DNA from 2 places in the Psychrobacillus syltrankelensis genome. Region 1 is predicted to be linked to the other one. Evidence: riboswitches for the same ligand, from Rfam matches in the RefSeq annotation. Region 1 holds a riboswitch; the other holds the start of a gene.
The links. A riboswitch is a leader RNA that binds a small molecule or an ion and turns the genes downstream of it on or off. The one in region 1 is predicted to bind FMN.

Region 1 (3,430 bases):
AGAAAGCAACTCTAACAAGTGATGATACGGAAACTGAACAATCTAACTCAATGATGACAATTTCTAGTTTTGATGATTCTCATATAGAGTTAGTACCATTGGACAAAACCAACTCAGTTTACAAAGAAAGTTTAAATGGGGGAACAGTATTTCATTTTTCGTTAATAGAGAATGCATTATCTGTTCCGATCACAATAATAATTCCAAAGAAACAAATGGAAAAAGATTTTCCTAACATGAATCCGAATAGTATTCAATTATATGAACGTTTTGGTAGCCGAATTGACGAAGAAGCATTGGGGTTTGATGAATATCATCCATATAAAGGGTACTTCATAGAGGAAGGCAAGATTTTGAAGCATTATTTGCCTGAGAACCATGGATACGACATTGCTTCAGGTACACTAGGTCCGTATTGGGGTTCAATCAATGAAATATTTAATGATTTCGATTCCATTGAAGTATTAAATGAAGACGGTTCACCAATTGAGTGGAATCAGGTAGGGACTCTGAATGAACCAATTAAATTGGATGGAAAGCTAGGTTATCATAATTATTTTTACTACGTTGCCCAAAGTGGAAAAAGCTATTTATCACCTAATTTTAGTGCTAAGTACAATTCTATCTCAGAAGCATTTTTGGCAATGAAAGAGTCAAATAACGACATCTATACTTCAGTCATTCCATCCAATGTTACGTTTGACTATTCTAATGTTGGTGGTAAAGCAATTATTCGATTTACCGATCCACTAGATTTGAAAACTATGGATTCATTTGCTGCAACGGGACTAATTGAAGCATTTGCTCTTACAGCTGCCAGCTTTGGAACAGAAGTGAAGCTAGAAAATGTTGTTCAACAGCAATGGGCAGAATTTGATTTATCAAAATTTCTTCCAATTCCATTAGGTCCTAACGGTTTTATTATGGAAGAAAAATAATTTTTTTGAATGCTAGCCATTAGTAATCTTATTGGTTAGCATTCTTTTTATGCATCTATATTGAAACAGTTGTATTGCACGTCTGTTTTATTTTTGTTAAGATGATAGTAATTCAAGATATTATCTTGAAGAAAAAAAATATTGATTCATCTTCGGGGCAGGGTGTAATTCCCGATCGGCGGTATTAGAAGATTTTTTTCTTGAGCCCGCGAGCCGTTAAGGCAGGATTTGGTTAAATTCCAAAGCCGACAGTATAGTCTGGATGGGAGAAGGTGAAGGTACAGTCGTTTTTCGTATACTCAAGTACGGATACGCTTATTTTAGTGTGCCTTGTTTCTCCCTTAAGCAATTTTTTTAGCTTAAGGGATTTTTTGAGTACGGAATACGTTCTGAACTTTTCTTCTTGTGGAGTGAATCGCAAAAGGAGAGAGTATATTATGTCAAAAAGTAAGACGCGAATGCTTATTGCAATCGCTATGTTAAGTAGTGTTTCGTTTGTATTGATGCTACTTGCATTTCCATTACCAGTGTTACCAGCCTATTTGAAGGTAGATTTTAGTGATATACCTGCATTAATTGCAGCAATTACAATGGGTCCGATTGCAGGTATTCTAGTAGCATTACTAAAAAACGTATTAGATTGGTTGTTTTCTGGTAGTCCTACCGGTGTCCCAGTAGGGCATATGGCTAACTTTGTAACAAGTATTTTATTTTTAACACCGGTATATGTAATTTATCGCAAAGCATCATCTTCAAAAGGGATTATGTATGGTCTATTCTCTGGAACTATATCTATGGCAATAGGGATGAGCGTGCTTAATTATTTTGTGTTTTTACCTATGTATTCCTATTTTTTGAATTTCCCTATGGAGACAGGTACTGCGCTATTTAATACGATTATTTTCGGTATTTTACCGTTTAATTTAATAAAGGGTATTTTAGTGACGATTGTAATGATAGTTTTATTTAAGCGAATGAAGCCATTGCTTGATAAGGTGAACAGAACATTCAGCATTCCAAATACTAATTAAAATAAGGTCGTTTCTCTTTTTAAGAGAAACGACCTTTTATTTAAAGAAAGAATATGGATTATTGGTTATCTTCTTGCAAAAACAGTGTTCAGAGTAGTTTAAAGAATTAAATAATACCGCGGATTTCCGTTTCAGGTGGACGCTTTCCGCGGGGTGAGCCCATCACCGCCGCTTACGCGTTCGTTGTGATTGCTCATCTGTCTCCGAGGAACAAAGGCTAAGAACGCCACATCGTGTGGCAACGCCTTCGTGACCAACATCCAGTTGGCCTCCCGCTGGAGTCGCCACCTTTCACTCCAATCTATAAAGTGAGTGGTACTTAAGTAAGAGATGCTATTGCTAGCGAAAACAATTTTTTGCACCTTGCAAATACGAAAGAAACTTCGCAAAGTTTGGCACTTTCATTTGCTAATCCCTATGACAAGCGGAACTAGGGGAAAAAATAAATAGGTTTTAAAGGTAAGGAAGGGGAGAGCTTACGAAATTGTATCTTCGGAAGCTCTTAGATGAGTAGGGGGAGCATTTTTTCTCTCATTATCAAAACCAAACGCATTATGTCCACACATATTCCAAGAGGTCAACGGACAAATATCCGTCACAAGATTACCAAAAAAATGGATCGTGAAGTGACTCAGTCACTTCACGATCCAAAAAGTAAATGGTAATAATGTAGCCTATGTTTCGTCCAAAGTACTCAGGAATTAGTGAAGACAAAATACACTTAAAGTGACTCTTGCGCTTTTTTTATTCAAACTTTAATGCGTCGCCTTCAAATGATTCATCTGCCACTTTAATAGAATCAGTTGGGCAACCTTCAAATGCATCTTCCATATCTTCTAGTAATTCGTCTGGTACTTCAGCAGTACCCATGTTATTATCTAGGATAACGAAAGCAATACCTTCATCATCATAATCGTATATATCTGGTGCAGCGGCACCACAAGCTCCACATGCGATACATGTATCTTTATCTACAATTGTATATTTAGCCATTACAATATTCTCTCCTTTATATCTACTTACAAGAATAAGCTATCTTATTCATTCTAAAGGTGTTTACTCGACATTTCAACAAAAATACATTTAAGATGAGAGGTATTTCAATTGTATTTTCAACAACTGTTATTATTAATCATCCATAAATTTCAAGGTGAGAGATCATCTACAGCACCATTTTATTTGTTAAAAGGAAAAAAATCTGGACAAACAATTCAGGATGTTACTTATTTTAACTTACATCCATTTTTCTCAATTTATCCTAAAATATCAAAAGAAGAATATGATGAAGAAATTTCAACATTATTATTTAATGGATATATTAATATAAATGAGTCAACCATTTCATTAACGGAAAAAGGTTTACTTTTAGTCAATTCAATGAAAAAGCCTTTATATAATGGTTGGTTATATAGAGGAAATGAACTTATTTTTTGGGGTAGAGTCGAGTTAGTTGTACAAACA
Region 2 (3,430 bases), 330 kb from region 1:
ATTTTTTTTGCGATGAAAGGTACTTCAAATGCACCAGGCACCCATGCAACATCTACATTTTCCTCGGCAACGCCATGACGCTTCAATCCATCCAATGCACCATCCAATAATTTACCATTAATAAATTCATTAAATCTACCAACAACTACACCAATTTTTAAATCTGTACCTATTAAATTCGCTTCAAATACTTTTCCCATTCTTTATCTCTCCTATAAGTTCATTTTAAATTTTTTTATCAAACTGCTTGTTCTTGTTCTTGTTCATTTCGATATTTCACTAATGCTTCGATCGTCACAAACTTTAAACCATGTGTTTCGGCAATAGTATGTAATTCAGGAACTCTCGCCATTGAGCCGTCTACACTCATAATTTCGCAAATAACTCCTGCAGGTTGCATACCACAAAGTTTCGCAAAATCAACAGCTGCTTCTGTGTGACCTGGACGCTCGAGTACACCATTTTCTTTTGCTACAAGTGGGAACACATGACCAGGTCGGCGGAAATCCGAGCTAACCGATTCCGTGTTTAACAGTTGTAATATCGTTTCTGAACGCTCAAATGCACTAATGCCTGTTTCAGTCGTTTTATAATCCACACTTACAGTAAACGCCGTTTGATGATTGTCCGTGTTATCTTGAACCATCGGATATAAATCAAGACGATCTGCTAACACTTGAGTGACAGGCGTGCAAATTAAACCCCGACCATATGTTGCCATAAAATTAATGTTTTCCGGTGTTGCGTACTCTGCCAACACTAGAAAATCACCTTCATTTTCTCGGCTTTCATCATCTACAACGATAATAATTTTCCCTTTTTTCAAATCCTCTACTGCTTGTTCAATTGTATGGAACATATGTAATGTACCGCCTTTTCGTTAGAATCCATTTTGTCTTAAAAAATCCATTGAGATCGACGAACTTTCTTGCTTTCTTTCCAAATGGTTTATCACGTATTTGCCAAGTAAATCATTTTCAATATTCACTACATCATGCTCTTTTTTAATACCGAGAAGTGTTTCACTAAATGTAAGTGGAATAAGGGAAACTGTTAGTTGATTTGACTTTATACCAAAAATGGTTAAACTAATGCCATCTACTGCAACCGAACCTTTTAGCATACAGAATTTACTGAGTTCCTCACTAATGCTAATATCTACATATACGGCATTTTCTACTTTTCTTTGTCTTAAAATGACACCCGTACCGTCCACATGGCCCGAAACAAAGTGACCACCAAATCGACCATTAGCAGGCATTGCACGCTCCAAATTAACAGCATGACCAATTTGCAAAGATTGAATGCTTGTAGACTTTACCGTTTCTGGCATAACATCCACTGTAAATAGTTCATTCGAAAAAGAAATGACTGTTAAACATACACCATTAACCGCAATACTATCCCCTAGGTGAATATCTTCTACAATCTTTTTGGATTCCAAAGTTAATTGCATACTATTAGGTCCGCTTTTCATCGATTTAACTTTGCCTAAATCTTCTACAATTCCAGTGAACATAGGCTACACCTCTTTTCTGTTTAAGAATTTACTCAAAAATAAAACCCCATAGAAACATCTCTAAGGGGTAGTTGGAAAATTATGTTTTACGCGTCAACAAATAAACCTCTTGAAGTAGTAATTTTCTCCATAAGGAAATAAGCTTGCTCGTACATCCTTCTCCCATCCAGACTATACTGTCGGCTTTGGATTCGCACCAAATCCTGCCTTAAAGAAGGCTCACGGGCTTAGAATTTCTTCATCACCGTCGATTGGGAATTTCACCCGACCCCGAAGGACTACATGTATGAAATTTTGCATTTTGCTAGGTTTTATTTAAAAATAAAACCCCATAGATATATCTCTACGGGGTAATTAGGAAAATTCTGTTTAAAGCATCAACAAATAAACCTCTTGAAGTGTATTTTCTCCATAAGGAAATAAGCTTGCTCATACATCCTTCTCCCATCCAGACTATACTGTCGGCTTTGGATTCGCACCAAATCCTGCCTTAAAGAAGGCTCACGGGCTTAGAATTTCTTCATCACCGTCGATTGGGAATTTCACCCGACCCCGAAGGACTATTCATCTATAAAAACAGTATAGCACTTAAAAAGAAAATTTTCATGGTATAAAAAGTAAACTTAAGTTTCTTAATTTCTGTTCTTAAAAGTGAGCACAAAAAAGACAGACTTTTATCAGCCTGTCCAACTATTTTTTACATATTATTCTTTTCTCAGTTTAACCATGTAAGACATTGCTTCGTTTAAGTCAACATGCACATGATATTCCCAAGTTTTGTAGTTCATCGCACCACCAGGTTCAATATCGACAAGCGTAAGTCCAGTAGTCTCTAATAACTTTTTCAAGTCTTGAGGAGAGTAACATCTTAAAGATTGAGTAACGCTTCCTTCCCCATCAAACCATGTATCAAGCATACGGCAATTCAAAAAATCAAAATCATACTTTCGAAGTGTATTTTCTACTGCCATCTCTTGACCAGCAACACTTGCCCAGTACCAAGGAGTATAAATATCTATTAAGATACAACCATCAGGTTTTAGCCAATTGCTCATTCGTTTTAATAATTTGTGTTGATCTTGATCTTCACCAATACCGAATCCGTCTATATAGCAAATAACATCAAAAGAGTTATGAAGTTCTACCTCATAAAAGTCGCCTTCTACCATTTCAAGCTCCCCGATTAAACTATGTTCGCTTTTCAGCTTTTTCATGTAGTCAATTCGAGATGTTACTAGTTCTACTGCAGTAACAGAGTATCCCTTTTTAGCAGCTGTTATTGCAAACTCTCCGCCTCCCGCACCTAACTCCAAAATGGAATGGAAAGGGTTAGAGACCATTTTCTCGATTTTCGCCAATATTTCCTCATGCTCTTCGTTTGGACCTGTTAGACCTTCTTTATATAATTGAAATTGTTTTTCGTAAAAATTTTTAACCCATTTCATACTGAACACTCCTTATCCAACATTTTTATCATTCAATAAGGTCGATCAGGATGAATCAATTGTAAAGCAGCATATAATGCCTCCAATAACTTGTAATTTAATAGATTATATCACAGATTATTTAGAAAATTATATATAACATTTTATGGAATGAACAGGTTTGTTTACGCTGCAGGAGGACACTTTCCAGGGGGCACTCATCAAGAGGGTTATCTCGCTTCGCAGTCAATTAAAATGAGAAATGACGCAGTTTAATTAATAGCATCTTCATTTTCCGCGGTACAATCTGCTATTAGATTAATACTGCACCGAGCAATTTTTCGTGTTGTTCTCATTTATGAGTCCACTTCCTTTCAGTGGTCTACGTTTTAATTCAAGATGAAACGCTTTATTTCCTTCTTAAATTTATAAATGATCTTTAAACTAACCTTCCAACAATGGTATGTAAGGAATCTCCATTCCATCA

Region 2: linked by a shared signal. The riboswitch ahead of ribE (riboflavin synthase) and the one ahead of ACTSKG_RS05080 (ECF transporter S component) in region 1 are both predicted to bind FMN.

The regions. Positions count from the first base shown of each region.
Region 1 covers NZ_CM144227.1:984,625-988,054, reverse strand. Annotated here, with positions in the region: gene ACTSKG_RS05085 (hypothetical protein) at 1-938, shown strand, start outside; FMN riboswitch at 1,083-1,216, shown strand; gene ACTSKG_RS05080 (ECF transporter S component) at 1,376-1,969, shown strand; gene ACTSKG_RS05075 (ferredoxin) at 2,714-2,962, opposite strand; gene ACTSKG_RS05070 (YpbB family protein) at 3,074-3,430, shown strand, end outside.
Region 2 covers NZ_CM144227.1:657,388-660,817, reverse strand. Annotated here, with positions in the region: gene ribH (6,7-dimethyl-8-ribityllumazine synthase) at 1-200, opposite strand, end outside; gene ribB (3,4-dihydroxy-2-butanone-4-phosphate synthase) at 239-859, opposite strand; gene ribE (riboflavin synthase) at 881-1,519, opposite strand; FMN riboswitch at 1,670-1,801, opposite strand; FMN riboswitch at 1,952-2,083, opposite strand; gene ACTSKG_RS03360 (class I SAM-dependent methyltransferase) at 2,224-2,964, opposite strand; gene ACTSKG_RS03355 (hypothetical protein) at 3,388-3,430, opposite strand, start outside.